DNA from 2 places in the Streptomyces sp. NPDC057010 genome. Region 2 is predicted to be linked to the other one. Evidence: riboswitches for the same ligand, from Rfam matches in the RefSeq annotation. Region 2 holds a riboswitch; the other holds the start of a gene.

Region 1 (8,640 bases), on a different contig from region 2:
GTTCCGCAACAACTGCGCGCAGTGCCACAACTTCACCGGCGAGGGCGGCGCGCTGACGAACGGCAAGTTCGCCCCGAACCTCGAGGGCGTCGAGCCGAAGCACGTCTACGAGGCCATGCTCACCGGCCCGCAGAACATGCCCTCCTTCCCGGACAGCACCATGCCGGAGAAGCAGAAGAAGGACATCATCGCGTACCTCCAGAACGTCAACGGCGAGAAGTCGACCAGCCCCGGTGGCCTCAAGCTCGGTGGCCTCGGCCCCGTCTCCGAGGGTCTCTTCGGCTGGATCTTCGGTCTGGGTGCGCTGATCGCTGTCGCCGTCTGGGTCGCGGCCCACACCGCTAAGGCCAAGAAGTCATGAGTAGCCAAGACATTCCCGAAGAGAAGCACCTGCCGAGCGAGCAGGGCGACGCGCACCACGGTGCCGTAGCGGTCGCGGACGACCCGTTCGCCGACCCGGGCCTGCCGGTCCACAAGCCGCGCATCCAGGACATCGACGAGCGTGCGGCGAAGCGTTCCGAGCGCACCGTCGCGATGCTGTTCACGCTGTCGATGCTGGCCACGATCGGCTTCATCGCCGCCTACGTGACCATCCCGGTCGAGAAGATCGTCTACATCTTCCCCATCGGGAAGGTGAGCGCGCTCAACTTCGCCCTGGGTCTGACCCTGGGCACGGCCCTCTTCTGCATCGGCGCGGGCGCGGTCCACTGGGCCCGCACCCTGATGTCCGACGTGGAGGTCGCCGACGAGCGCCACGAGATCGCCGCTCCGGCGGAGGTCAAGGCCAAGGTCATGCAGGACTTCGCGGACGGCGCGAACGAGTCCGGCATCGGCCGCCGGCCCCTGATCCGCAACACGATGCTGGGCGCGCTGGCCATGCTGCCGCTCTCGGCCCTCATGATCATGCGCGACACGGGCCCCCTGCCCGAGGACAAGCTCCGCAAGACCGTGTGGTCCAAGGGCAAGCTGCTGATCAACGACAACACCAACGAGCCGCTGCGTCCCGAGGACGTGCTCGTCGGTTCGCTGACCTTCGCCCGGCCGGAAGGCCTGGAGGAGGACCAGCACGACTTCCAGACGCAGATCGCCAAGGCCGCCCTGATGATCGTCCGGCTCAAGCCCGAGGACATCAAGGACAAGCAGGAGCTGGAGTGGTCCCACGAGGGCATCGTGGCCTACTCCAAGATCTGCACCCACGTCGGCTGCCCGATCAGCCTGTACGAGCAGCAGACGCACCACGTGCTCTGCCCGTGCCACCAGTCCACCTTCGACCTCTCCGACGGCGCCCGTGTCATCTTCGGCCCGGCCGGTCACGCGCTTCCGCAGCTGCGGATCGGCGTCAATGACGAAGGCTTCCTCGAAGCGCACGGCGACTTCGAAGAGCCCGTCGGTCCTGCATTCTGGGAGCGCGGATGAGCACTGCGACCACTGACACGAAGGCGCGCAAAGCGCCTGCCGGCGAGCGCGTAGCGGACTGGGCGGACGGCCGCCTGGGCATCTACACCCTGGCCAAGTCCAACATGCGCAAGATCTTCCCGGACCACTGGTCCTTCATGCTGGGTGAGATCTGCCTCTACAGCTTCATCATCATCATCCTCACGGGTGTGTACCTGACGCTGTTCTTCCACCCGAGCATGAACGAGGTCGTGTACCACGGCTCGTACGTGCCGATGCAGGGCGTCCAGATGTCCGAGGCCTTCGCCTCGACCCTGGACATCAGCTTCGACGTCCGCGGCGGTCTGCTCATCCGGCAGATCCACCACTGGGCGGCCCTGATCTTCGTCGCGGGCATGGTCGTGCACATGATGCGCGTCTTCTTCACCGGCGCGTTCCGCAAGCCGCGCGAGGTCAACTGGATCTTCGGCTTCCTGCTGCTGGTCCTCGGCATGTTCACCGGCTTCACCGGTTACTCCCTGCCGGACGACCTGCTCTCGGGCACCGGCGTCCGGTTCATGGAGGGCGCGATCCTGTCCATGCCGATCGTCGGCACGTACATCTCGTTCTTCCTCTTCGGCGGCGAGTTCCCCGGCGGCGACTTCGTCGCCCGGTTCTACTCGATCCACATCCTGCTGCTGCCCGGCATCATGATGGGCCTGCTGGTGGCCCACCTGATCCTGGTCTTCTACCACAAGCACACCCAGTTCGCGGGTCCCGGCAAGACGAACAACAACGTCGTCGGCATGCCGCTGCTGCCGGTCTACATGGCCAAGGCCGGAGGCTTCTTCTTCCTGGTCTTCGGTGTCATCGCGGCCATCGCGGCGATCGCCTCGATCAACCCGATCTGGGCGCTCGGCCCGTACCGCCCGGACCACGTGTCCACCGGCGCACAGCCCGACTGGTACATGGGTATGCCGGAAGGCCTGATCCGTGCCATGCCCGGCTGGGAGATCAACCTGTGGGGCCACACGCTCGTCCTGGGCGTGCTCATCCCGCTGATGCTCTTCCCGCTGGTCCTCGGCGCGATCGCCGTCTGGCCGTTCATCGAGTCCTGGGTCACCGGCGACAAGCGCGAGCACCACATCCTGGACCGCCCGCGCAACGTCCCGACCCGTACGGCCTTCGGTGCCGCCTGGATTGCCGAGTACGTCGTACTGCTCATCGGCGGCGGCAACGACATGTTCGCCCAGTACTTCCACCTGTCGATCAACTCGATCACCTGGTTCGTCCGGATCGGTTTCTTCGTCGTCCCGGTCCTGGTCTTCATCGCCACCAAGCGGATCTGCCTCGGCCTCCAGCGCCGGGACCACGACAAGGTGCTGCACGGTCGCGAGACCGGCATCATCAAGCGCCTGCCGCACGGTGAGTTCGTCGAGGTCCACGAGCCGCTCTCGCAGGGCCAGCTGCACAAGCTCACCGCGCACGAGCAGTACAAGCCGGTCGAGATCGGCCCGACGGTCGACGAGAACGGTGTCGAGCGCAAGGTGAAGGCCACGGAGAAGCTGCGCGCGAAGCTCAGCAAGGGCTTCTACGCGGAGAACAACCAGATTCCGAAGCCCACGGTGGAGGAGTACAAGGAGATCCAGAGCGGCCACGGCCACCACTGACCTCCCGCACCACCCGCATGACCGTATGACCGCATGAGGGACTGATTTCGGTCAGTCCTGGTGTCGCCACGGCGAGAGCCCCGTCCAGTGTCTGGACGGGGCTCTTTGCCGTCCTCCCAGGCTGGATAGGCTGAAGGCCTTCCCATTCGACGTGGAATCCCCTACGAACAGCAGGAGCGGACCATGAACGTTGTGACCCCGGCAGGCGGCGACAGCGTGGCGGCCCGCGGCTGGCCGGGCGTCCTCGACGCCCTGCTGACCGGCCGGGACCTGGGTGCCGACGACACCGCCTGGGCCATGGACCGGATCATGCGCGGGGAGGCCACCGACGCCCAGATCGCGGGCTTCGCGGTCGCGCTGCGGGCCAAGGGGGAGACGGTCGAGGAGATCAACGGCCTCGTACGGGCGATGTACGCGCACGCCAACCTCATCGAGGTGCCCGGCCGGACGGTGGACATCGTCGGCACGGGCGGCGACGGGGCCAAAACGGTGAACATCTCGACGATGTCCGCGCTCGTGGTGGCCGGTACGGGCGCCAAGGTCGTCAAGCACGGCAACCGGGCCGCCTCCTCCGCGAGCGGTTCCTCGGACGTGCTGGAGAAGCTCGGCGTCAACCTCAACCTCACCCCCGAGCGGGTCGTGCAGGTCGCGGAGGAGGCCGGCATCACCTTCTGCTTCGCCGTGAAGTTCCACCCGGCGCTCCGTCACGTCGCGGCGGCCCGCAAGGAACTGGGCATCCGGACCACTTTCAACTTCCTCGGCCCGCTCACCAACCCGGCTCGGGTACGGGCCCAGGCCACCGGTGTCGCCGACGCCCGGGTGGCCCCGATCGTGGCGGGCGTGCTCGCCGAGCGGGGCTCGTCCGCGCTCGTCTTCCGCGGTGACGACGGCCTGGACGAGCTGACGACCACCGCCACCTCGCGGGTCTGGTGGGTGCGCGACGGGAAGGTCTCCGAGCAGTCCTTCGACCCGCGCGACGTGGGCATCCCCCTGGTGGACGTGTCCGCCCTGGCCGGCGGGGACCCCTCCTTCAACGCGGACGTGGCCCGCCGCCTGCTGGCCGGCGAGACGGGCCCGGTCCGCGAGGCGGTCCTGCTGAACTCGGCGGCGGCCCTGGTCGCCCTGGACCCCGGCACGGGCACCCTGGAGGAGCAGATCGCCGCCGGCATCGCCCGTGCGGCCGAATCGATCGACTCGGGTGCGGCGCGCGCCGCGCTGGAGCGGTGGGTGGCCGCGAGCAACGCCTAGCCCGCGCGGCGGGCACGGTTCCGTCCGGTACCCCGCTGCTCGTTTTGAGCCAAGACCCCGGTCCGCCATTCGGACCGGGGTCTTGTGTTCGGGGGATCTTGTGGCAGGATGCTGACCAGGTCACGAGTGACAGCGTTTAGGCCCCGGCTTGCTGTCCGGCAACCCTCCTTCCGTGGCGGGGTGCCCCGGGTGATGACCAGGTCGTAGGCAACAAGGCCTACGGCAAGCGCGGATCCCTCGACACCAGGGGTCCTGGTCTCTCGAGGAGCGTTTTCCGTGAGCAAGCGAATGCGATAGGGCGACTCCGCCCCTTCTTCAACCCTCGGATCAGGGTCGCTTCCGTGTACCCCCGATCGGTCCGAGGACCTCCCGTACCCCGGCCCCGGCCGGCCGCCGAGCCGAGTCGTACCCGCGTACGGGCACACCGAAGCCATTCAGACCTGCCTGCCGGGAGATACCGCCATGTCCGCTGCCCTGAACGCCGCCACCACCGCTGCCGCTGCCACCGACGCCGCCTGCCCCGCCGCCTGTGCCGAGCCGCTGGCCGTCCTCGGCCGGGACGTCACCGTCCCGCTCGTGACCGGCGGCGAGGTCACCTACGCCGCCCTCGACTACGCGGCCAGCGCCCCCGCCCTCCAGCGGGTCTGGGACGACGTGGCCGCCTACGCCCCGTACTACGGCAGCGTGCACCGCGGCGCCGGCTACCTCTCGCAGCTCTCCACCGACCTCTTCGAGCAGAGCCGGGTCACGGTCGCCGAGTTCCTCGACTGCCGCCCCTCCGACCAGGTGGTCTTCACCCGCTCCACCACCGACTCCCTCAACCTGCTCGCCGCCGTGCTCCCGGCCGACTGCCAGGTCTTCGTCTTCGAGACCGAGCACCACGCCTCGCTGCTGCCCTGGACGAACGCGCAGGTCACCTACCTCAACGCCGCGCGCACCCCCGACGAGGCCGTCGCCACCCTGGAGCGGGCGCTCGCCGACCGGGACCCCTACGGCCCGGCCCTGGTCTGCGTCACCGGCGCCTCCAACGTCACCGGTGAACTGTGGCCGGTGAAGGAGCTCGCCGCCGCCGCGCACGCGCACGGCGCGCGGATCGTCCTGGACGCCGCCCAGCTGGCCCCCCACCACCCCGTCTCGGTGCGCGACCTGGACGTGGACTGGGTCGCCTTCTCCGGCCACAAGCTGTACGCGCCCTTCGGCTCGGGCGTGCTCGCCGGCCGCGCCGACTGGCTCCAGCAGGCCGAGCCGTACCTGGCCGGCGGCGGCGCCTCCCGCAAGGTCGCCCGCCGCGAGGACGGCGGCGTCGACGTCGAGTGGCACACCACCGCCGCCCGCCACGAGGCCGGCTCCCCGAACGTCATCGGCGTCTACTCCATCGCCTCCGCCTGCCGGGCCCTGACCGAGGCGGGCTTCGACGGTCTGGTCGCCCGAGAGCAGCACCTCATCGCGAAGGTCCGCGAGGGCCTGGCCGAGGTGCCGGCGGTCCGCGTCCTGTCCCTCTTCGGGGACGACGCCCCGCGCGTCGGCGTCATCTCCTTCGTCGTCGACGGCTGGAACAGCTCCCACTTCGCGGCGGCCCTCTCGGCCGAGTACGGCATCGGCGTCCGGGACGGCCTGTTCTGCGCGCACCCGCTGGTGCGGACCCTGCTGGGCAGCGAGCCGCAGGCGCAGGGCGAGTGCGGAGCGCCGGAGGCGGCGCCGGGGGAGCGCTCGCTGAACGCGATCCGCGTCAGCTTCGGGGCGGGCACCCCCGACGAGCACGTGGACCGCTTCGTGCGCGCGGTGAAGGAACTCGTCGCGGACGGCGCGAAGTGGCAGTACCGCACGGAAGAGGGCCGCTGCGTTCCGGCCGTCTGACCGGCGCGCCGCCGTTGCCGGGGCTCTGCCCCGGACCCCGTTCGCCTCAATCGCCGGCGGGGCTGGGGGGTGCCGTCGGGTGGGGTCGGAGCGGGTCTTGGGGCGGTGCCCCTCCGGAGTGTCTCCTCGGCTCGCGCACCAAGGCGTGCTGCGTGACGTAAGGGTGGTTGCGCGCTCGTCCTGCGGGGACCCTCCTCCGTGTCCCCACCCCAAGCCCCACTCCGCCCCCACCCGCGCCGAGGTGAAATCACCCAGCAGTCAAGGCCCCGCCCGGGGACACCCCCCAGCCCGCCGGCGATTGAGGCACGGGGGCGCGGGGGCGGAGCCCCCGGAGTGACGCTACGCGTCCAGGCCGATGGCGAACGCGGCTTCCAGGTCGTGCTGGGAGTACGTGCGGAACGCCACGTGCGTGTCCGTCGCCTCGACGCCCGGGATCTTGCTGATGCGGCCCGGGATGATGTCCGCCAGGTTCTCGTGGCGGGCCACGCGGACCAGCGCGATCAGGTCGTACGTCCCCGTGACGGAGTAGACCTCGCTGACGCTGTCCAGCGCGGCGATGGACTCGGCGATCTCGGGGATGCGGTCCACGCTGGTCTTGATGAGCACGATCGCGGTGATCACGGTTGGCTGTCTCCCTCGGTGGCCGTCGCTGGTCGCCTCACTCTAGTCGTACGCCGGTAGCGGGCCCACGCGTAGAAGAAGCCGAGCGAGAAGCCCACCACGTGGGCCAGATAGGCGACTCCCGGCCCGCTCCCCGCCCGGTGCGCGGCCACCCACTGGAGGGCGAACCAGAACAGCAGCACGATCCACGCGGGGAACCGCAGCGGCAGGAAGAACAGGAACGGGAACAGGCTCGTCACCCTGGCCCGGGGCAGCAGGCACAGGAAGGCGCCGAGCACCGCGGAGATGGCTCCGGAGGCTCCGACCAGGGTCTGCGGGGAGCTCGCGTTGGCCGCCGCGTACGCCGCCAGGGCCAGGTAGCCCGTGCAGACGTAGAAGACGAGGAACGCCCGCCGGCCCATCCGCTCCTCCGCCATCGCGCCGAAGACGTAGAGGAAGAGCATGTTCCCCAGCAGGTGCAGCCAGCTGCCGTGGACGAACAGCGCGGTCAGCGGCGTCAGCCAGGCCCGCGGGGTGCCGGTGAACAGCTCGTCCGGGACCACGCCCCAGCGCCGGAAGTACGCGGTCCCGGCCGCCAGCAGCTGGTCGCCCGTGCCGTAGGCCGGGTTCAGCCCCGAGGCCGGGCCCACGACGAACACCACCGCGCAGCCCGCGATCAGCGCATGGGTGACCACCGGTCCCCGGGCAGCCTCCAGAACGGTCCGCCACCTTACGATCATGTGACAGAGCATGACGCAACCAGGCCCACCTGAAGCGGTGCCAGGCCGTAGGGTTACGAGCTGCGGTCCTGCGGTTCGTCATGACGTACGCCGACGGGCCCGGACCGCTTTAATTGAAAGAGCTACGAAGGAGAGAGCGGCCTGATGACGACGGTTCCCCTGCCGACCGACACCACACGGTGGCGCTGCACCCTGTGCGGCAACCTCACGCGCTTCGATGTCACCCGTTCGTCGAAGGTCGTCGAGTACGTCCACCTGGACCTCGCCGGGGAGCCCAAGGTCGAGGAGCGGGAGGTGGTCAATGAGACCATCGAGTCGGTCCGCTGCCGCTGGTGCAACGCGGTGGACCAGATCGAGCTCGTGGACAGGCCGGGCGCGGACTCCTGACGGAGCCGGGCCCACAGTAGATCACGGTAGGGGTGACGGATTGTGGAGCCAGCAAGCGGCGCTGAGCCGGCCGATGCGGCCGGCGACGCCGCCGAGGTGCTCGACCGCCCGCTGCCGGAAGGCGTGCGGCGCCGGGTCGTCGCGCTCGTCTCGGAGGCCTTCGGCGGTCTGACCGTCGCGGACCTGCCGGCACAGCTGCGCCAGTACGCCCGGTTCACCCCGACCCGGCGCGCCAAGTTCGCCGGCAACGCCATGGCCGCGGCGGTCGAGACCGACGCCGTGTTCCGCAGCCGCGTCGCCGAGAAGCTCCGTGAGGCGCAGGCCGATCTGGCCGGGGCGCTGGAGTCCGGTGCGCCGCCCGCCGCCGCCGATCCGCTGGACGTGGCGGCCGCCGCCTACGTGCTGAGGCCGGCCGGGTGGGTCAAGCTGGTCGCCGCCGCGGGCGAGGAGGCGCAGCGCGCCGACGCCGAGCGGGTCGGCGAGGAGACCCGCCGCGAGCTGGACCGGCTCCGCGAGGAACTCGCCCACGTACGGGACCTGCAGCGCGCCGGCGGCGAGCAGGTCCGGGTCGAGCTGGAGGCGGCGCGCAGGGAAGCGGAATCGCTTCAGCGCAAGTTGCGCAGCGCGCTCAGCGACGTCAAGCGCGGCGAGGCGGCCCTGCGCAAGGTGAACTCGGAGATCGACGGGATCCGCGGCGACGCGGCCGCGCGGGTGGCCGCCGCCGAGAGCGAGGCCCGGCGGCTCAAGTCCCGGCTGGCGGAGGT
Region 2 (8,640 bases):
TCAGGTTCGGCATGGTGACCATGCCGACCGCCGACGGCGCCGAGCACTCGGCGATGGGCGTCGCGGACTGGGTGATGGCCTTCAAGAACGGCCACCGCAAGGAGTCGGGGAAGTTCCTGGACCGGCTGTTCGAGACGAAGAACGTGACGGCCTTCACCAACACGTACGACCTGCTGCCCGCGACGACCACCGGCTACCGGGCCATGGCGAACGGTACGGGCGGCTCCGCGCCGCAGCTGAAGACCTTCCTGGACGCGCTGCCGACCTCGAAGCTGTACCCGGTGGGCAAGAAGTCCTGGGCGGGCGTCAGCGAGGACATCAAGCAGAACATCGGCAAGAGCGTGCAGCCCGGCGGGCAGCCGGAGCGGGTGCTGGGGGACATCGCGACGGCGGCGCGGGCGGCGGACCCGCGCTAGCCCTGTGGAGGGCGCCCGGGGGGTGTCAGCGGTCGGCGTTAATCTGGCGGTATGACGGACGAGGGGCAGCTGACGGCCACCGAGGCCGCGGTGCTCGCGTACGAGGCACGCACCTGGCCGGGGCCCGGGGCCAAGGAGCGGGCGATACGGGAGGGGCTGGGGATGACCCCCGTCCGCTACTACCAGCTGCTCAACGTGCTGATGGACGACCCGCGCGCCCTCGCCCACGCGCCGGGCACGGTGAACCGGCTGCGGCGCATCCGCGAAGCACAGCGGGCCAGGCGGTAGGGCGGTCCCCGGCGGCACCGTAGCCGTCCCCGGGCGGGGCCGTTAGGGTCGTCCGTATGGGGAGCCATCCGCACGACCGCGACCTGCCGATGCCCGACACCGCAGCCGGACGCGAGGGACTCGAAGCCCTGCTCCGCGCACCCCGGCGATCCGTGATCGCCCTCGACTTCGACGGCACCCTCGCCGAGATCGTCCCCGACCCGGACCAGGCCCGGGCCCACCCCACGGCCGTCCCGGCCCTCTCCGCCCTCGCCCCCCAGGTGGCGTCGGTCGCGGTGATCACCGGCCGGCCGGCGGGGGTCGCCGTGCGCTACGGCGGCTTCGCCGGGGTTCCCGGACTGGAACACCTGGTGGTCCTCGGCCACTACGGGGCCGAGCGGTGGGACGCCGTCACCGGCATCGTCCACGCCCCGGCCGAGCACCCCGGGGTGGCGGCGGTCCGGGCGGAGCTGCCGGGGTTCCTGGAGTCGATCGGGGCCTGGCGCGGCACGTGGATCGAGGAGAAGGGCCGGGCCCTGGCGGTCCACACCCGCCGCGCGGCCGACCCGGCGGCCGCCTTCGCGGCCCTGCGCGAACCCCTCACCGAGCTGGCGGCGCGGCACGGGCTGATGGTCGAACCGGGGCGGGCCGTCCTGGAGCTCCGTCCCCCCGGCACGGACAAGGGCGTCGCCCTCACGGAATTCCTCGCCGAGACGGACGCGGAGGCGGTCCTGTACGCCGGCGACGACCTGGGCGACCTCGCCGCCTACTCGGCGGTGGAGAAACGCCGCGCCGACGGCCTCCCGGGGCTGCTGGTGTGCAGCGGCTCGGCGGAGGTCCCGGAACTCGCCGCCCGCGCCGACCTGGTCCTCCCCGGCCCGGCCGCCGTTGCCGCCTTCCTGGCCCAACTGGCGGCGGCCTTGCGGGGCTAGGACCGCCCCCGCCGCGCGGCGAGGGCCGGCCATCTCCCCCTCGGGCCGCCGAGCCCAGCCGGTGGCTGCCCACCCGCCCCCGACCGCGGGTCCGGGACCGCCGGTCGTCGTCGACAGCCGGACCGCTCGCGACTGCGTCGTGCGGATTCGCCAGATCACGTGAAAGAGGGTGGGATGAGCCAGTCGTCACAGATCGGCATCGACCGGCTCGACGGCACGGCCGCAGCGTCGGCCGAGGATGCCTTCCGGCAGGTCTACGCCGAGGCGTTCGCCGAGCCGCCCTATGACGAAACCGAGGCGGACGTGGCGGCCGCCTTCCGGCGTTTCCGGTCCCAGACCCGCAAGATCACGTTTCGCGCGGTCCTGGCCACAGCGGATGACGGCCGCCCGGTCGGCATGGCGTACGGCCACCACCTCCCCCCGGAGGCGGTGTGGTGGGGGCAGCTCACGGAGCCGGTATCCGAGGAGATGCGCCGTGAGGACGGCCGCCGGACCTTCGGCCTGATGGAACTCGCCGTGCGCGCCGGCTGGCGTCGATCGGGCGTGGCCCACCGGCTGCACGAAGCCCTGCTCACCACCTTCGAGGCCGAGAGGATCCTGCTCAACGTCCACCCGGACAACAGGGCGGCCGTGGCCGCGTACCGTGCATGGGGCTACCGCAAGGTGGGCGACGCCCTCCCGTGGCCCGGAGCCCCTCTGCACGACGTGATGCTGCTCGCCTTGGACGCCCGCCGGACGGCCAAGACCGGGCCGCCGCCTCCCGGGGCTATGCGCGGAGGTCCGCCAGCTGGGACGTGAACCACTGGGCCGGGGGGAGGGCCGTGGCGGCCGCGGCCAGGCGTTTCGTGCGTTCCGCGCGTTCGGCGGCCGGCATGGACAGCGCCGCGTGCAGGGCCGACGCCGTCTCCGAGACGTCGTACGGGTTCACCGTCAGCGCCTCCTCCCGCAGCTCCCCGTACGCCCCCGCCCCCGTGGACAGCACCAGGGCACACCCCGCCTCCGACACCACCGGGATCTCCTTCGCCACCAGGTTCATACCGTCCCGCACCGGGTTCACCAGCGCCACGTCCGCCAGCCGGTACACGGCCAGCGAGCGCGCGAAGTCGTCCTGCACCGACACCAGCACCGGCTGCCAGTCCGCCGTGCCGAACTCCGCATTGATCGCGGCCGCCAGTTCCCGTACCGACTCCGTGTAGTCCCGGTACACCTTCAGGTCCTGCCGGGACGGGTACGCGGAGGCCAGGTGCACCACCCGGCCCCGCCACTCGGGGTGGACCGTCAGCAGCTCCCGGTACGCCAGCAGGCCCCGCAGGATGTTCTTCGACAGCTCCGTGCGGTCCACGCGGACGATCGTCTTCAAGCCGCCGACCTCCGCCCGCAGGGACGCCAGCTTGTCGTCCACCTCCGGCCGGTGCGCCAGCGCCCGCAGCTCGTCCCCGTCCACCCCCAGCGGGTACCTCGTCACGTGCGTGAACCGCTCCTCGCCGCCGGCCCTGGTGTGCTTCACCCCGCGCAGCGGGTCCTCCCCGCCCGGCAGGTGGGTCCGCGCGACGCCGCTCGCGTCCTCGATCCGCGCGCTCGTCATGAAGGCGAGCGCCCACTCGTCCGTGTGGAACCCCAGCCGGTCCGCCCCGAGCATCCCCCACACCAGTTGCGACCGGATGTCGGCCGGGAGCAGGTCCATGAACTCCCGGGCGGCCCACGGCGTGTGCGTGAAGTGCCCGATCCGCAGGTCCGGCCGCAGCCGGCGCAGCGCCCCCGGCACCAGCGCCAGGTGGTAGTCCTGCACCAAGACGGCCGCGCCCTCGGCCGCCTCCTCGGCCAGCGCCTGCGCGAAGGCCCGGTTGTAGGCGGCGTACGACTCCCACCGGCGCCGGAACTCCGCGTCGAAGACCGGCTCGCGCGGGATGTCGTACAGGTGGTGGTGGGTGAACCACAGCACCGAGTTCGCGATGCCGTTGTACGCGTCGTCGTACACCGCGGGATCGATGTCCAGCATCCGGACCCCGGGCTCCGCGACGCCCCGGCGGACCGCCTCCCGGTCCGCGTCCGAAAGGGCCGCGCAGATCCACAGCGCCTCCGGCTGCTCCGCGAGGGCCGCGGAGAGTCCGGAGACGAGACCGCCCCCGCCGCGCCGGGCACCGAGCGTGCCGTCGGCGGCGAGGGCGTAGGAGAGCGGGCCGCGGTTCGCTGCAACGAGTACCTGAGAAGCCATGCGGCCAACCTAGCCCGGCCCGCCCCCGCTCAAACCGTACGTTCCGTCACGCCACGCGACGCAGCGCGTACTCCTTGATGCCCAGCATCGGCGGCCGTTCCTCGGTGTCCACCGCGTACGTGCGCGGTACGAACCCCTCCGGGCCCCGCTCGAACTGCGTCAGCTCCGGCCGTACGAGGTGCCCGCGCGAGAGCCGTACCTGGGCCGTCCGGTAGATCGCCGCGGCCATCCGGCCCAGCGCCTGCCCGTCCTGGTGGCGGTGGTGCCGTACGCCCACGTCCACCTGAGCCAGCGCGTCCAGCCCGACGGTGTGCAGCGCGTCGACCAGCAGGCCCAGCTCCACCCCGTACCCGACGGGGAACGGCAGCCGCTCCAGCAGGGACCGGCGCACGGCGTACTCGCCGCCCAGCGGCTGCACGAAACCGGCCAGCTGCGGCCAGTGGAGGTTCAGGAGGGGACGGGCCACCAGCTCCGTCACCCGCCCGCCCTGGCCCGGGGCCTCGCCCAGCGGGCGGTCGTACATGGCCTTGACGAACTGCACCTCCGGATCGGTCAGCAGCGGCCCCACGATCCCGGAGACGAAGGAGGCCGAGAAGTCCCGCAGGTCGGCGTCGACGAAGCAGACGATCTCCCCGGTGGCCGCCAGCAGGGAGCGCCACAGCACCTCGCCCTTCCCCGGCAGTGCCGGGATCCGCGGGAGTATCTCGTCGCGGTGCACCACGCGGGCGCCGGCCTTCGCCGCCACTTCCGCCGTAGCGTCGCTGGAGCCCGAGTCGATCACGATCAGTTCGTCGACCAGCGGGGCCGGCGGTCCCTCCATCAGCTCACGCCGGATGATCTCGACGATCTCACCGACCGTCGCCTCCTCGTCGAGCGCGGGCAGCACCACGCTGACCGTGGTCCCAGCCGCCCGTTTCCGTTCCAGCAGCTGGTCGAGCGGTCGGTCGGCGGCTGCCCAGGAGCGGACGGCCAGCCAGCGCTCCACCTCTTCCAGCACTGTGAGCACTCCCTGTGGCTTGGTCGGTTTGACCGAAAAGAGATCCATCTCGCGGTTCGGACGGCTGTCTCAACCGCCCGGCCCTTCGGTTACAGTCTTGAACAACGCGAAGGACCACCGCATGCCGGGGGTCCTCGCGCACAAACGCACCGGCGCGCCATAGAGCGCGTGTGCCGGTGCCATACCGCTCATCCAGAGGGGCAGAGGGACACGGCCCGTTGAAGCCCCGGCAACCCTCCAGTCGGTTCTCGCGATGCGTCTTGGACGCACCCCCGCGAGGTCCCCGGCTAGGGAAGGTGCCAATTCCGTCTCATGGCGAAGTGCGCCATGGGGAAGATGAGGAGAAAGGGCCTCGCCATCATGGCTGCACAGACTGTCGCCACCTCTGTTGATCTCGGACCCGCCACGGGTCTTTCCTGTCGCGAGTGCGGCACCCGCTTCGAGCTCGGCCCCATCTTCGCGTGCGTCGAGTGTTTCGGACCGCTGGAAGTCACCTACGAGCTCCCCACCGGTGACCCCGAGGCCCTGCGCGCCGCCATCGAGGCCGGCCCCAACAACATCTGGCGCTACGCGCCGCTGCTGCCCGTCCCCGCGGACGTGGCCGACAAGCCGAGCCTGAACCCCGGCTTCACCAAACTCGTGGACGCGGAGAACCTGGCCAAGGCGCTGGGCGTCACCGGCAAGCTCTACGTCAAGGACGACTCCGGCAACCCGACGCACTCCTTCAAGGACCGCGTCGTGGCCATCGCCGTCGAGGCCGCCCGCGCCTTCGGCTTCACCACCCTCTCCTGCTCCTCCACCGGCAACCTGGCCGGCGCCGTCGGCGCCGCGGCCGCCCGCGCCGGCTTCCGCTCCTGCGTGTTCATCCCGCACGACCTGGAGCAGGGCAAGGTCGTCATGGCCGGTGTCTACGGTGGCGACCTGGTCGGCATCGAGGGCAACTACGACGACGTCAACCGCTTCTGCTCCGAGCTCATCGGCGACCCGCTGGGCGAGGGCTGGGGCTTCGTCAACGTCAACCTGCGCCCGTACTACGGCGAGGGCTCCAAGACCCTCGCGTACGAGATCTGCGAGCAGCTCGGCTGGCAGCTCCCCGACCAGATCGTCATCCCGATCGCGTCCGGCTCCCAGCTCACGAAGATCGACAAGGGTCTGCAGGAGCTGATCAAGCTCGGTCTCGTCGAGGACAAGCCGTACAAGATCTTCGGCGCCCAGGCCGAGGGCTGCTCCCCGGTGTCCACCGCCTTCAAGGCCGGCCACGACGTGGTCCGCCCGCAGAAGCCGAACACCATCGCCAAGTCGCTGGCCATCGGCAACCCGGCGGACGGCCCGTACGTCCTGGACATCGCGCGCCGCACCGGCGGCTACGTCGAGGACGTGACCGACGAGCAGGTCGTCGAGGCCATCAAGGTCCTCGCGCAGACCGAGGGCATCTTCGCCGAGACCGCGGGCGGCGTGACCGTCGGCGTAACGAAGAAGCTCATCGAGAACGGCCAGCTCGACCCGACGCTGACCACCGTCGTCCTGAACACCGGTGACGGCCTCAAGACCCTGGAGGCGGTGGCCGCGGACAGCGGCCAGACCGCCACCATCCGCCCGAGCCTGGACGCGTTCCGCGCCGCCGGCCTGGCCTGACCCTCCCCTGCACACCGGAAAGGCAGTAGCGCCATGAGCGTCAACGTCCGCATCCCCACCATCCTGCGCACCTACACCGGCGGCCAGGCCGAGGTGCCCGCCGAGGGCGAAACCCTGGCCCAGGTCATCGCGTCGCTGGAGAAGAACCACCCGGGCATCGCGGCCCGCGTCCTGGACGACCAGGGCAAGCTGCGCCGCTTCGTCAACGTGTACGTCAACGACGACGACGTGCGCTTTGAGGGCGGGCTGGAGGCGGCGACGCCGGACGGCGCCGGCGTTTCGATCATTCCGGCCGTCGCGGGCGGCTGCTGATCACCTTCCGGGTGACACGCGCAAACCAGAATTGCCCCCTCCGCTAAAAGCGGAGGGGGCAATTCTGCTTGATTGGGCGCGGTAGAGTTGGGGAAGTCCCCTCCGCTGTTCTTGCCCGCCGCATATGAACGGGCCGTGTGAGGGTCGACATCGGGTCAATGTGCAAGTGCGGTATGGGGCTTTGGCGCGATATGCCGGGCCCGAGTTGCCCTGGAATATGCCAAATTTTCACTCTATTTCAATGTATCCGTGTGTCCAGAATTCTCGTCGGATTGACCTGTTGCAGACAGCACCGGCGCAGATACATTCAGCCTCGGTCGACGCGTTCCGACGCAAGTTCTGACCCGGGAACGCGAAGTGCGCTCCCGCGCAAGGGCCAGTAATAGGGGAGTTAGGCATGGCTCAGGGCACCGTCAAGTGGTTCAACGCGGAGAAGGGCTACGGCTTCATCGCGGTCGACGGTGGTGCGGATGTGTTCGTCCACTACAGCGCCATCCAGATGGACGGGTACCGCACCCTTGAAGAGGGTCAGCGGGTCGAGTTCGAGATCTCGCAGGGCCAGAAGGGTCCGCAGGCGGACATGGTCAAGCTCGCCATCGGCTAGTCCTGGCGCGATCGACCGCCGACGCGACAGCGTTGATTCAAGACGTACGAGGGGCCCACATCCTGGACACGGGATGTGGGCCCCTCGCGCGTCGCCGGTGTGTTCACTGGGGTGTTCCCCCAAGCCGCTTGCACTCGGGGGGGTCGAGTGCTAATCATTGGCGTTAGCACTCTCCAGGTGAGAGTGCTACTGAACGAGGACCGGGTCGGTGAGGCCCGCAGGGTCCGGCGGGAAGGAACCGCCGGGCACGCAGGCCGTCCGTCGCGGGCGCGGGCGCGGTCCTGGGAGCAATCCACCGCTGTCCGGGAGGACCACTTCAGATGGCCAAGATCATTGCGTTCGACGAGGAGGCCCGGCGCGGTCTCGAGCGTGGCATGAACCAGCTCGCCGACGCCGTCAAGGTCACCCTTGGCCCCAAGGGTCGCAACGTCGTCCTTGAGAAGAAGTGGGGCGCGCCCACGATCACCAACGACGGTGTCTCCATCGCCAAGGAGATCGAGCTCGAGGACCCGTACGAGAAGATCGGCGCCGAGCTGGTCAAGGAAGTCGCCAAGAAGACGGACGACGTCGCCGGCGACGGTACGACCACCGCGACCGTGCTCGCCCAGGCGCTCGTCCGCGAGGGCCTGCGCAACGTGGCCGCCGGCGCCAACCCGATGGCCCTCAAGCGCGGCATCGAGAAGGCCGTCGAGGCCGTCTCCGGCGCCCTGCTGGAGCAGGCGAAGGATGTCGAGACCAAGGAGCAGATCGCTTCCACGGCCTCCATCTCCGCCGCCGACACCCAGATCGGCGAGCTCATCGCCGAAGCCATGGACAAGGTCGGCAAGGAAGGCGTCATCACCGTCGAGGAGTCCCAGACCTTCGGTCTGGAGCTGGAGCTCACCGAGGGCATGCGCTTCGACAAGGGCTACATCTCGGCGTACTTCGCCACCGACATGGAGCGTATGGAGTCGGCTCTCGACGACCCGTACATCCTGATCGTCAACTCCAAGATCGGCTCGGTCAAGGACCTGCTGCCGCTCCTGGAGAAGGTCATGCAGTCCGGCAAGCCGCTGCTGATCATCGCCGAGGACGTCGAGGGCGAGGCCCTGTCGACCCTGGTCGTCAACAAGATCCGCGGCACCTTCAAGTCCGTCGCCGTCAAGGCCCCGGGCTTCGGTGACCGCCGCAAGGCCATGCTCGGCGACATCGCCATCCTCACCGGTGGCACGGTCATCTCCGAGGAGGTCGGCCTCAAGCTCGAGAACGCGGGCCTGGACCTG

Evidence for each region. Region 2 has a riboswitch for S-adenosylmethionine ahead of thrC (threonine synthase). Riboswitches for the same ligand answer to the same signal wherever they lie in the genome.
Region 1: linked by a shared signal. The riboswitch ahead of ACFTXQ_RS27180 (aminotransferase class V-fold PLP-dependent enzyme) and the one ahead of thrC (threonine synthase) in region 2 are both predicted to bind S-adenosylmethionine.

The regions. Positions count from the first base shown of each region.
Region 1 is NZ_JBHUSC010000040.1:48,185-56,824, reverse strand. Features, by position in the region: gene ACFTXQ_RS27200 (c-type cytochrome) at 1-361, shown strand, start outside; gene ACFTXQ_RS27195 (Rieske 2Fe-2S domain-containing protein) at 358-1,416, shown strand; gene ACFTXQ_RS27190 (cytochrome bc complex cytochrome b subunit) at 1,413-3,044, shown strand; gene trpD (anthranilate phosphoribosyltransferase) at 3,228-4,292, shown strand; SAM riboswitch class IV at 4,411-4,527, shown strand; gene ACFTXQ_RS27180 (aminotransferase class V-fold PLP-dependent enzyme) at 4,755-6,149, shown strand; gene ACFTXQ_RS27175 (Lrp/AsnC family transcriptional regulator) at 6,489-6,770, opposite strand; gene ACFTXQ_RS27170 (rhomboid family intramembrane serine protease) at 6,767-7,501, opposite strand; gene ACFTXQ_RS27165 (hypothetical protein) at 7,634-7,876, shown strand; gene ACFTXQ_RS27160 (NYN domain-containing protein) at 7,916-8,640, shown strand, end outside.
Region 2 is NZ_JBHUSC010000034.1:4,790-13,429, forward strand. Features, by position in the region: gene ACFTXQ_RS24885 (extracellular solute-binding protein) at 1-416, shown strand, start outside; gene ACFTXQ_RS24890 (DUF3263 domain-containing protein) at 468-704, shown strand; gene otsB (trehalose-phosphatase) at 761-1,615, shown strand; gene ACFTXQ_RS24900 (GNAT family N-acetyltransferase) at 1,790-2,413, shown strand; gene ACFTXQ_RS24905 (trehalose-6-phosphate synthase) at 2,382-3,830, opposite strand; gene ACFTXQ_RS24910 (glucosyl-3-phosphoglycerate synthase) at 3,877-4,827, opposite strand; SAM riboswitch class I at 5,013-5,170, shown strand; gene thrC (threonine synthase) at 5,188-6,462, shown strand; gene ACFTXQ_RS24920 (MoaD/ThiS family protein) at 6,496-6,774, shown strand; gene ACFTXQ_RS24925 (cold-shock protein) at 7,172-7,378, shown strand; gene groL (chaperonin GroEL) at 7,699-8,640, shown strand, end outside.